3 regions of the Bacillus sp. N5-665 genome follow, and region 1 is predicted to be linked to each of the others. Evidence: riboswitches for the same ligand, from Rfam matches in the RefSeq annotation. Region 1 holds a riboswitch; each other region holds the start of a gene.
The links. Region 1 has a riboswitch for S-adenosylmethionine ahead of MNO09_RS29905 (ABC transporter permease). Riboswitches for the same ligand answer to the same signal wherever they lie in the genome.

Region 1 (4,361 bases):
AGAGATGCTTCCGTCATCAATGTGAATAGATTCTTGATTTAATCCGACAATAGATTGTGCTGTAACACTTTTTCCTGAACCACTTTCTCCTACAAGTGCAACGATTTCACCTTCATTAATAGAAAAGGAAACATGCTTCACAATTGCTTGCTTACTATTCTCTTTTTCAACGGCCAATGTTACGTTTTCTAAAGATAAGAGCTGTCCCATGTTTTTTCTCCTTTCGATTCCGTTTTACAATCTTCGGATCAATTGCATCTTGCAAACCATCACCAATTGCATTAAATGCAAACATAATGAGTGCAATCATGATTGCTGGGAAGAATAATTGCCACCATTCTCCGCTTAGTAGTGTCCCGAGTGCATCGTTCGTCATCGTTCCCCAGCTCGCTGCTGGTGATTGTACTCCGAGTCCGATAAAGCTTAAAAATGATTCTGAGAAAATAGCTGCTGGAATTGTAAATGATAAATTTACGATAATAATGCCTGTTAAATTCGGAATGATATGTCCGTATATAATCTTCATATGCGATGTACCTAATCGCTCTGCTGCAATAACAAATTCTCTTTGTTTTAAAGACAAGACTTGCGCTCTAACGAGACGTGCCATGCCAATCCATCCTGTTAACGCAAGAGCAATTATAATTGTAAAAAGTCCTGGTTTCATCACGATCAATAGTAAAATAACAATTAATAAATATGGGATACCATATAACACTTCAATCCCTCGTATAATCCATTCATCTATTAACGTTCCAAGACGATTACGCCCTCTTACATATCCGCTAAAACCTCCGATCAGTACACCAAGACCTATGTCTAGCGCTGCTGCTACTAATCCAACTGTTAGTGAAATTTTTCCACCAGCCCAAGTACGCGCCCATATGTCTCTTCCTAAATCATCAGTTCCGAACCAATGCTCGCTACTAGGAGGTAAATTAGTTGCTTCTTTCACTTGTTCACTCGCAGTAAATGACGTTAAACTTTCGCCAACCAGTGAGAAAATAATAATTAGTAATAACGTCACTGCCCCTAAAACTGCTATAGGGTTTGATATAAACTTGCGAAACACTTCCTTCTTTCGACTAATCGTTTGCTGATCTTTATTTATCGTTAATTCTTTTTTCTCCTCATTCGTTAATAACTGTTTATTGATTTCATAAGCTCCCATTTAAATGTCCCCCCTCCTTACGTAATAGAACGAATACGCGGATCAACAATACGGTGAATAATATCTGTAATGAAAATACAAGAAATTAATAATGCACTATAGAAAATCGTTGTTCCCATAATGACCGGATAATCCCGGTTAAAAATACTATCTACAAAATATTTTCCTAGACCAGGAATGGAAAATATTTTTTCAATAACGAAAGTCCCTGTTAAAAGTCCAGCCATTAACGGTCCAACAAATGTAAGTACTGGAACAATCGCATTTCGAAGAGCATGTCTTATAATGATTTTCTTAATTGGTATGCCTTTCGCTCTCGCTAGCTTAATATAATCACTCTGCAAAACTTCAATCATATTAGAGCGAACAAATCTTGTAATAACCGCGATTGGTCCTAACGCTAATGCAAAGGATGGCAATACCGTATGTTCGAATGTGCCCCAAGACGCTACTGGTAAAAGTTCAAATTGAATAGCAAATACTTGTATAAATAGTGGTGCTAAAATAAAACTTGGAATAGAAATACCGAGAATCGCGAGTAAGCTCACACTATAATCAATTACTTTCCCATGATATAGAGCTGCAAATGTACCTGCTGCAATTCCGACTAATAATGAAATAACAAGTGCTTGTAAACCAATAATCGCTGATGGACCAAATCCTGTCGTTATAATTTCTGATACACCTTGACCTGTGGATTGAACAGATTCACCAAAATCAAAATGAACTACGCCATCTAAATAAGCAACATATTGATTCCATAACGGTTCATCAAGGTGATACTTCGCTCTCATGTTTTGTATCACTTCTTCAGGAAAGATTTTCGCATCTGATGAAAATGGATCCCCTGGAATGATATGCATAATCAAAAATGTTACTGTTGTAATGACCCATAGCGTGAACACCATAACCGATAGTTTTTTAATAACATACACTTCAATAACCCCCTAAACAAATGTATTTACTTTGTTTTATTGACATATTTGTTCCTATTACTTTTCCGCTTCTTAAAACACAAAAAGCCTTGATCTTAAAAAATAAGATCAAGGCTGAATAAACGAAGGCCCATCACTTATCTTTCAAGACTTGCTTGCTGGAATTAGCACGGTGTTCCTGTTACAGAACCCGCTGCTGAGGTGTCATAGGGCCAGTCCCTCTACCTCTCTGGATAAGTAAATTGCTATATTATTATTTGGTTCAAATTGTATATTTTGAATTATAATTCTGAAAAAATGAAAAGTCAATTAAATTGGATATATTTAGAAAAATCAGTTTTTATTTCTTACTACTATAGAGTTACCCTTAACAATCCGTTATACTTGTCATCATCGGCTTCTATAAAGTGAAACTTTAATCAGTGGGGGTTTTACGGGATAAACTCTTTATTAAAAAGAAACGTATCATTTCTTTTTATACTCCATTCGATAATATTACCGGACAAATAACCTCTGCATTTCACGAAGAACAGAATGTATTAGTATCCGAGAATGAAGACGGAGATGGTAAGAAGAAAAAATAACCTTGCGCGTGCGCAAGGTTATTTTTTCGTTTCTGCTTGAAAACGTTTATAGTATGTTGATGCTGTTGCAAAGTTAATTTCTATATCACGAATCAATGATGAGTCTTCTTCTTTAGCTAACTTCTGTAATTTTTTCATTGCTTGTTCCGATTCATTCAAGAAACCAGCGTATACCTCATGTTCTTGCTCTTTCGACTTTGGAACACGAATTTCTTTACGTATATTATCAATATCTTCTAGCATGCTAGTCGTTACTTTTTGCACATCTTCTTTATAGTTAGCATTCGTTATTTCCTTACCGCCCTTTTCTTTTGCCACTTCAAATAACTGTAGTGCTTTATTAATTTCTTTATTCATTTTCATATCGTATTTTTCATGTACTGCACGGTATTCTTTCATCTCTTCTGTTTGCTCAGTAGATTGCTCTACCTTTTCTTTCGGTTCTTTCGTATCTTTATTTCCATTACATCCTGCTAGAAGGATCATACTTCCCATTACAGCAATACCCAAAACCTTCTTCATCTCTTCTTCTCCTTTTATCTACAGCTACTACTCATTATAGTTTCTTTTATCTCCACTTGTTATTATACCGAGAACATCCTACTTTTTACACTTAAGACGCTACCTTAATATACACACCAACATTTTTGTCACAGTATCGTCACTTTATGCAAATAACTTTTGCATCACCTTACAACACTGTATAAGTTATTTCAAAGAAATGAAAAAAGAGCTGATTCAACACATGTTTGAATCAGCTCTTTTTTTATTAAGCCTCTAAATTTTGTCTTTGTTGCAGTTCAAACTGCTTCTCACTTCTTCTGGCCATAAATAGATAACATAACACAGCACCAATTTCACAAAGAGCTATCACAACCCCCATCGGTAATGCGGTGTTGCTTCCACCAATACCTACTAACGGTGCAACAAGTGCTCCTGAAATGAACTGTAATAAACCTAATAAAGCCGATGCCGTTCCTGCAGCTTGTTTCTGGTTTCTCATCGCTAATGAGAAACCAGTTGTTGATACAACCCCGACACTTGATACAACAAGGAATAACGAACATAAAACACCAATTAAACCTATTCCTAGTACAATTGTCAGTAGTAAAGATAAACCACCAACAGCTGCAATAATAATACCGGAAACGAATAAAGTTTTCTCATTCACTTTCCCCGCTAAACGACCCGTAACCTGACTAGCAATAATAATACCGATACCATTAATCGCAAAGAATAAACTAAATTGCTGTGGTGATGCTCCGTATATGTTCTGCAACACAAATGGTGAGCCCGAAATGTATGCAAACATTGCCGCCGTTACTAGCCCTTGTGACAATGCATATCCCATAAACAGACGATCCTTTAACAGTTTTCCGTACGTCGCCAACGTCCCTGACAATCCACCTGTTTCTCTTTCTTCAGGAGGTAATGTTTCACGTAATACGAAAGTAGCTGATATTAACATAAATACACTAATTGCCCCAAGAACGATGAAGACACCGCGCCATGTTGTGAACTGTAGTAATTGTCCCCCAATAATCGGTGCTAAAATAGGCGCTGCTCCGTTTACTAACATGAGCAACGAGAAAAACTTTGTCATTTCAGAACCTGAATACATGTCACGTACCATTGCACGTGATATAACAATCCCAGCCGATCCTGAAGCTC
Region 2 (4,361 bases), 150 kb from region 1:
ATCTTATTACTCGCTAGCTACTTTCAGTAATAAAAAAAGACCAGGAAAACTCCTGGTCCATCACTCTACTTAACAAACATTGGATTCTACGTTATACAGAATTGGAAGGTACAGAATTAGGGTTTTGTTTGTTAAGTAGATTATATGTTGAACGAGCTAACAGCGGAGGGGTTCCTACTGTTAATCGTTAAACCCGATAATTATTTTACGATTTTTTCAAGCTCCTCAAGTGAAAGATCTACTGAAATGGAACCATCATTTGTTTCTTTCTTAATTGCATCTGTTACTTCTTTTGAATGATATAGTTCAATTACTTTTTTCAGTGTTGGATCATCTTTATCTTTTGTACGAGCTGCGAAAATATTAATATATGGCTTCGCATTTTCATTCTTTGGATCTTCTAAGAAAATTGGATCCTTCGCTGGATCTAATCCAGCTTGACCAGCAACACCGTTATTAATAACTGAAGCTGCAACATCTTTTAATACACGAGGTGTTTGCTGTGCGATAACCGGTGTAATTTTTAACTTCTTCGGATTTTCAGCAATGCCGCTTGGATCTCCGAATAAGCCAAAGTCTTTCTTAAGCTTTAATAATCCAGCTGCATCAAGAAGTTTTAATGCACGAGCTTGGTTCGTTGGATCATTTGGAATCGCAATTTCTGAACCATCTGGAATTTCATTTGCCTTCTTATATTTTTCAGAGTATAAGCCCATTGGTGCAATTTGCGTTGTACCAACAGCTGTAATATCTAACTTATGCTCTTTTTTAAATTGCTCTAAGAAAGCAACGTGCTGGAATGAGTTTAGTTCAATATCTCCATCAGCTAACGCTTTATTTGGCGTTGTGTAATCAGAGAACTCAACCAGTTTAATTTTAATTCCCTCTTTTTCAGCTTTTTTCTTTAAAATTTCCCAAGCGTCTCCATCTGTTCCGGTTACGCCAACGCGAACTACTTTCTCTTTTGCTCCTGCCCCCGTGTCTCCACTTGAGCAGCCGCTTAACGCTGAAATTCCTACAATCGCTGATAATGCAAATGCTAAAATTTTCTTCATTTTCTTTTCCCCTCTTCCTTTTTATGTTCTGCGTAAAAAGACTTTCGCAAAGTAGTTTCCTAAATTTTGAGCTACCTGTACAAGAATAATAAGTAAAACGACCGTTACGAACATAACTGATGTATCAAAACGTTGATAACCATATGTCATCGCTAAGTCACCAAGACCGCCACCACCGACAAGCCCAGCAACTGCAGAAAATTCAATTAAACCAACTGTCATAAACGTAACACCTAAAATCAATGGCGCTAACGCTTCTGGCACAAGGATTTCAAAAACAATTCTAATTGGTGAAGCCCCCATCGCTTGAGCTGCTTCAATGACTCCCTTTGGAACTGAAACAAGGTTTGTTTCAACCATTCTAGCAATACCGATTGATGCAACTAACGTCATCGGAAAGATTGCTGCTGCTGTTCCAATCGTCGTTCCGATAACACTTCTTGTTAGTGGGCTTAAAGCTACTAAGAAGATAATGAATGGAACCGGACGAATTGTGTTAATAATGATATTAAGAATAGAAAAGACCCATTTATTTTCTAAAAAGTTCCCTTTTCTCGTTACATATAATAGTAAACCTAGAGGTATACCAAGAATTGTAGCAAATATAAGGGTTACAATTACCATTAAGAGGGTATCCCCCGTCGCATCTACTATGCGGGGCCAAAATATACTCCAATCAACTCGCATGAGCTTCTACCTCCTTCAGCTGCACTTGTAGTCGTAGATGTTGTAATGCTTTTTGAATTTCTTTCTGCTCACCTTGCAGTTCTACAAGTAGATTTCCAAATAGCACATTTTGAAGTTCAATAATATTTCCGTACAGTACGTTTACATCGACGTTATAGTTTTTCGCGATATATGATAGTACCGGCTGCCCTGTCTCTTCACCAGTAAATGTTAAGCGATAAATTTGTCCACCATTTTGAATTTTCCCTAGAACACTTTCCGGTAAATGATCATTAATAATGGAGCGTACAAAGTTTTGAGTTGTCTTTGTTTTTGGTTGTGTGAAAACGTCAAACAGTTTTCCTTCTTCAATAACCTTTCCCTTCTCCATTACAGCTACACGGTGACAAATTTCTTTCACAACATGCATTTCATGTGTAATGAGTAGAATCGTTACATTGTATTCTCGATTTACTTTCTTTAATAAGTTCAGAATCTCTGTCGTTGTTTCTGGATCTAAAGCTGATGTTGCCTCATCACATATAAGAATGTCTGGCGATGTTGCAAGTGCTCTAGCAATGCCAACACGTTGCTTTTGACCACCTGATAGTTGCTCTGGATAATAGTTTGCTTTATCTTCTAATCCTACAAACTTCAGCAGTTCATTTACTCTTTCTTTTATCTCATTCTTTGGTACTTTCGCTAACTTTAATGGGTATGCAATATTCCCAAACACTGTTCTTGAATTAAATAAATTAAAACTTTGAAAAATCATCCCGATTCTTTGTCTTAGCTTTCGTAATTCTTTCGTCGATAGTGATGTAATATCTTTATCATCTATTGAAATCGTTCCTGCCGTTGGTTTCTCTAACATATTTACTAGGCGTAATAACGTACTCTTTCCAGCGCCACTAAAACCGATGATACCGAAAATTTCGCCCTTCTCAACTGATAACGTTACATCCTCCACCGCATGAACAGATTGCCCACCTGATTCATATACTTTACTTACATTGTTAAAAGAAATCATTTTCTTCCCTCCTATATGCTGTAAAAACTTGAAGTAGAGCTTTCGAGGTAAAATAAAAAGTGCTCTCCTTCTTATCAACCGTAAAGATAAGAAGGAGAGCACTTATATGTACTCGTTCACATCTTCTCATCTTCCAAGCCTTTCATAGGCTTGCTGGAGTTAGCACGGTATTAAAAAACCCGTTGCTGAGGTATCGTAGGGCCAGTCCCTCCACCTCTCTGGATAAGAATGTATCGATTTAATTGTCGTTTAATTAATTCTCATTATAGAACTCAGAATAATAAGAGTCAATACATTTTTTAGAAAAATATTAATTATCCCTCTATTAAAATTTTCAAATAAAAAATCACATACAATAATGATTTTTAAAGTTATGTTAAATTCTCCTCCTTCATATTTTTTAAAAGGAGAATCCTTTCTATAAATTGAATACCATTATTTGAATATGAAATCGGAGGAAGATAAATATATGAAAACAGCTCTTTTACTCGTTGATATTCAAAATGATTATTTTCCACATGGAAAGATGGAATTGCGTAATCCAGTAGAAGCAAGCCAATATGCTAGTCAGCTGCTACAACTCTTTAGAACGAAAAACGAACCTATTTTTCATATCCAACATGTAGCAATAAAAGATGACGCTACTTTTTTCCTACCCAATACAGAAGGTGTACATATTCATGAAAGCGTACGTCCACTTAGAGAAGAAACCGTTATACTCAAACATTATCCAAATAGTTTTCGCGAAACTGATCTTCTAGAACAATTACAACGTTTAGACATTGAGCACGTCATCATATGCGGGATGATGACTCATATGTGTATTGATGCTACCGTAAGGGCTGCTTTTGATTTCGGCTTTCCATGTACCGTTATACATGATGCTTGTGCTACAAAAGATCTTTCTTTTAAGAATGCTACTATACCGGCCGTTTATATTCATAACACAATTTTGGCTAGTTTAAATGGAGTATATGCAACTGTAATGAGTACAGAGGAGTTTTTGGCTACAAAAAAACACTCCCTTCAGTGAGCAAAACCGAAAAGAGTGTTTCTTGTCAAACCATAGATTTTCTTTCAAATTGTATTATACAGGAAATTCTTAAAATGAATACTAAAAAATATGACTAATAAGTCAACTTTTCTCGTTGTTTTGTTTCTATTTACATGTTTATCCCGATATTAATAGGGTTTAGCTAGTTCTAAGTACCGAATAGTAATATATGGTACTTAGAACTGGTTTCTCCTATCAAAAACGTAACATATTATTTATCTGTTTATTTTTGCTTCTTTTTCAAATACTCCGCACGCAATTTTTCAATTTGCTGCTTTTTATCAAATTTGGCAGGCGTCTGTTTTTCATGAAACTTTGCCACGGCTACCTGACTTTTGTAATCCAATTGATATTTTCCCACTTTGTTCACCTACTTTTCTTGTCTTTAAAGAGAATCTATTCAACAAATATAGTATACCTTATTTACTGAAGTAAACCTTATTACTTTATTAGTTTTTCTACTCATATCTATCTTGATCCAAATATAGAAACTTTTTCAAAAAAAAAAAAAAAAAGAGATCTTCGCAGACTGCGAAGATCTCTTCTACTATTTCTT
Region 3 (4,361 bases), 880 kb from region 1:
CCCCAAAACATTTGAATGGCTCCATAACTGAATAATATTTTTCCTGTACGAGAAAAATTTTTCATAGCCCTCTTCCTTTCCTGTATATGTAAATTTTATCATAAAAAACTATAAAACGAATGATTATAAAATGAATTTTCAGTAAGTTTATAGATGTTGGTATGCAATTTTATGAGCTAAGTCACAGATGAAGAGATTAAAGTTGTACTTTATATAAGATATAGAAAGAAGCTTACGTCAAAAACGTAAGCTTCTTTTTTATGTAAGTGTGTGTAACCGTTAAGCCGCATTGGGTTTTGTCGGTGAGTACGCGAAACTTTACGGTTACACGACACTTATTCATATGAGTAAAAGGGTTATTCCAACAGAAAGTTTGTACTTAAGCGATTGGACCGCCTAAGTTAATAATATCTTCAGAAACGCTGTCGAACTTTTTGAAGTTCTCTTTGAATTCGCTTGCAAGTTCGATTGCTTTCTCTTTATAAGCAGCTTTATCAGCCCAAGTTTGTTCAGGCATTAACACTTCGTCAGGTACACCTGGTACGTGAAGTGGAACTTCAAGACCGAAGATGTCATGTTTAGCTGTTTCAGTTTTCGCAAGTTCGCCGCTTAATGCTGCTTGAATCATTGCACGAGTGTAACCTAAGTTCATACGTTTACCAATGCCGTATTCGCCACCAGTCCAGCCAGTGTTTACTAAGAATACTTTCGCATCGTGTTTCTCGATTTTTTCACCAAGCATTTCAGCATAGCGAGATGCATCAAGTGGTAAGAATGGTGAACCGAAGCAAGTTGAGAATGTTGCTTGCGGAGATGTAACACCACGCTCTGTTCCTGCTAGTTTACTAGTGTAACCACTTAAGAAATGATACATAGCTTGTTCTTTTGATAACTTACTGATTGGAGGCAATACGCCAGATGCATCAGCAGTTAAGAAAATGATTGTATTTGGGTGTCCAGCAACACTTGGCAGTACGATATTGTCGATCGCATGCATAGGGTATGCAGCACGAGTATTTTCTGTTAAAGTAGTATCGTTATAGTCTGCGATACGCGTTTGGTTATTAATGATAACGTTTTCTAAAACAGATCCAAATTTGATTGCATCGAAAATTTGTGGTTCTTTCTCGTGAGAAAGGTTTACACATTTTGCGTAGCAACCGCCTTCAATATTGAATACACCGTTATCAGACCAACCATGCTCATCATCACCGATTAATTTACGGTGTGGATCAGCAGATAATGTTGTTTTACCTGTTCCAGATAAACCGAAGAATAGTGCTACGTCGCCTTCTTCACCTACGTTTGCAGAGCAATGCATAGAAAGAATATCTTGTTCAGGTAGTAAGAAGTTCATAATAGAGAAGATTGATTTTTTCATTTCTCCAGCGTATTCTGTACCACCAATTAGTACGATACGTTTTTCGAATGAAACCATAATGAATGCTTCAGAGTTTGTACCGTCAACAGCTGGATCAGCTTTGAAATTCGGTGCAGAAACAATTGTGAACTCTGATTCATGAGTTGTTAATTCTTCTTCAGTTGGACGAATAAATAATTGATGTACAAATAAATTGTGCCATGCATATTCGTTAATAACTTGAATTGGTAGGCGGTAATTGCGGTCAGCGCCTGCAAATCCATTGAAGACGAATAACTCTTCTTTTTCTTTTAAGTATTCTAAAACTTTAGTATATAATTTATTAAAATGTTCTTCAGAGATCGGCTGATTCACTGCTCCCCAAGCAATTTTGTCAGCAACCGATGCTTCTTTCACAATAAATTTATCTTTAGGAGAACGTCCTGTATATTTTCCTGTTGAAGCAGAAACGGCACCAGTAGAAGTTAATTTCCCTTCATTTCGCATTAATACTTTTTCCACTAATTGCGGAACACTTAGTTGAATCTGTGCATTGCTTCCGTTCAATAATTCGTGTAAACCAATTTGGACATTCACAGTACTCATATTTATATACCATCCTTTTCATTTAATGAAATATTTCTCGTAATCCCCAACAAGAGTATAACACAATTATATAAATAATGTATACTATTTATTTCTTTTTGTTTGTGTGAATGTATTATTTCCTTATTAATATTTCATTCCAGGCGTATTGAGAAAAACTTTCAGGAAAATGTGAATATTAATTGACAAATGAATATCATTTCTTTAGTATAGGTTGGGACGGATACTCTCTTATCCCGAGCTGGCGGAGGGACAGGCCCGATGAAGCCCAGCAACCTCATTTGTAGTGGTAAATACAGGTGAATAGGTGCTAAAACCTGTGCGAGGCTAACGGTCTCGAACGATAAGAGCAAAGGGCAAAAAGCAGTATGCAAGTAGCAAATTAAACCTTTCCTCTATGTAAAGTAGGAAAGGTTTTTCTGTATGCTTGTGTGGGAGAATAAATGTATGTCGCAGTTTGTGGCAAATTAAGGATGAGTTCCGTACAATATATACAATTACTGTAGGGAGGTTTACCACATGACAAAAAAACGTCATCTGTTCACATCTGAGTCTGTAACTGAAGGACATCCAGATAAAATTTGTGACCAAATTTCTGATTCAATTTTAGATGCGATCTTATCAAAGGACGCAAATGCACGTGTAGCTTGTGAAACAACTGTAACAACTGGTTTAGTATTGGTAGCGGGGGAAATTACGACTTCTACTTACGTAGATATTCCAAAAATCGTTCGTGAAACAATTCAAGGCATTGGTTACACACGCGCAAAATATGGATTCGATGCAGAAACTTGTGCAGTTTTAACATCTATCGATGAGCAATCTGCTGACATCGCTATGGGTGTTGACCAAGCGCTAGAAGCACGCGAAGGTCTAATGACTGACGCTGAGATTGAGGCAATTGGTGCGGGAGACCAAGGTTTAATGTTTGGCTTCGCATGTAATGAAACACAAGAATTAATGCCACTTCCAATCTCGCTTGCTCACAAATTAGCTCGCCGTTTAACTGAAGTACGTAAAGATGACACATTATCATACTTACGTCCGGATGGAAAAACGCAAGTTACAGTTGAGTATGATGAAAATGGTAAACCTGTACGTGTAGATACAATCGTAATTTCTACACAGCATCATCCAGATGTTACATGGGAAGAAATCGATCGCGATTTAAAAGAGCATGTAATTAAAGCTGTAGTTCCAGCAGAATTAATGGATGGAGAAACGAAATTCTTCATTAATCCAACTGGCCGCTTCGTAATTGGTGGACCACAAGGTGATGCTGGTTTAACAGGACGTAAAATCATCGTTGATACTTACGGTGGATACGCTCGCCACGGTGGCGGTGCATTCTCTGGTAAAGATGCAACGAAAGTTGACCGTTCTGCAGCATATGCAGCTCGTTATGTTGCGAAAAACATCGTAGCAGCTGGTCTTGCTGACAAAGCAGAAGTACAACTTGCATACGCAATCGGTGTAGCACAACCAGTATCAATTTCAGTTGATACATTCGGCACTGGTAAAGTATCTGAAGACGTACTAGTAGAACTAGTTCGTAACAACTTCGATCTTCGCCCAGCTGGTATTATTAAAATGCTAGACTTACGTCGCCCAATTTACAAACAAACAGCAGCTTACGGCCACTTCGGACGTACTGATGTAGATCTATCATGGGAACGTACAGACAAAGCTGCAGCTTTAAAAGAGCAAGCTGGTCTATAATATATGAAAAAAAGCTTTGCGCCGTGAGCGCAAAGCTTTTTTTATTTTGTTTTATTTACTACTTGGATGCAAGAACCACAATAAACTTCGCCGTCTAGCTCAATATACTTTTTCATATTAGTCATACCACTTGCTGGAAAGGGCATATGAATCCATGCTTTTTCATACGTTTGTATTTCCTTTTCACATGATTTACAAAGGATTGGTTTCTTCTCGAACATATGTAATCAACCTTTCATTTGACGTGCTTTACCCACGCAAAAGGCACTGCTTAGTAAAAATAGTGTTGCGAATATAATGCTTACTAATGTAGCGTATGGAATTGCGCCTTTTAGAGAAAAGCCAACAGTAATGGAAGCGACAAATAAGAGGATAAATGTTGTTGTTAATTTTTTATAAAGTTCCATAATATGTGGACCTCCTTATTTAGAGATTGAATGTTTAAAAATAAAATCTACTATATAGGCAAGTACGAGAGGAATTAATGTGCTAGTCAAATAGTAACGAATACCACCATCAGTCATAAGCACATACAATTTTAAAAAGTTAATATCAAACCCGTAAGCGATACATTGAAAAAGGGATAAAATAATTAGGAATGGTATAATGGGTACGTATCGTTTTATGTTATAAAACATAAATAAGATCCTTTATATAGATAAATGTACTTATATTG

Region 2: another riboswitch for S-adenosylmethionine. It lies ahead of MNO09_RS29155 (methionine ABC transporter ATP-binding protein); the one in region 1 lies ahead of MNO09_RS29905 (ABC transporter permease).
Region 3: another riboswitch for S-adenosylmethionine. It lies ahead of metK (methionine adenosyltransferase); the one in region 1 lies ahead of MNO09_RS29905 (ABC transporter permease).

What each region holds. Positions count from the first base shown of each region.
Region 1 is NZ_CP093325.1:5,338,074-5,342,434, forward strand. It holds gene MNO09_RS29895 (ABC transporter ATP-binding protein) at 1-210, opposite strand, end outside; gene MNO09_RS29900 (ABC transporter permease) at 167-1,171, opposite strand; gene MNO09_RS29905 (ABC transporter permease) at 1,189-2,106, opposite strand; SAM riboswitch class I at 2,241-2,346, opposite strand; gene MNO09_RS29910 (DUF3951 domain-containing protein) at 2,529-2,690, shown strand; gene MNO09_RS29915 (hypothetical protein) at 2,709-3,212, opposite strand; gene MNO09_RS29920 (multidrug effflux MFS transporter) at 3,460-4,361, opposite strand, start outside.
Region 2 is NZ_CP093325.1:5,184,920-5,189,280, forward strand. It holds gene MNO09_RS29140 (HXXEE domain-containing protein) at 1-30, shown strand, start outside; gene MNO09_RS29145 (MetQ/NlpA family ABC transporter substrate-binding protein) at 201-1,055, opposite strand; gene MNO09_RS29150 (methionine ABC transporter permease) at 1,077-1,742, opposite strand; gene MNO09_RS29155 (methionine ABC transporter ATP-binding protein) at 1,732-2,751, opposite strand; SAM riboswitch class I at 2,875-2,980, opposite strand; gene MNO09_RS29160 (cysteine hydrolase family protein) at 3,221-3,784, shown strand; gene MNO09_RS29165 (hypothetical protein) at 4,029-4,166, opposite strand; gene pruA (L-glutamate gamma-semialdehyde dehydrogenase) at 4,360-4,361, opposite strand, start outside.
Region 3 is NZ_CP093325.1:695,056-699,416, forward strand. It holds gene MNO09_RS05940 (hypothetical protein) at 1-65, opposite strand, end outside; gene pckA (phosphoenolpyruvate carboxykinase (ATP)) at 380-1,966, opposite strand; SAM riboswitch class I at 2,195-2,316, shown strand; gene metK (methionine adenosyltransferase) at 2,486-3,685, shown strand; gene MNO09_RS05955 (hypothetical protein) at 3,727-3,906, opposite strand; gene MNO09_RS05960 (hypothetical protein) at 3,913-4,092, opposite strand.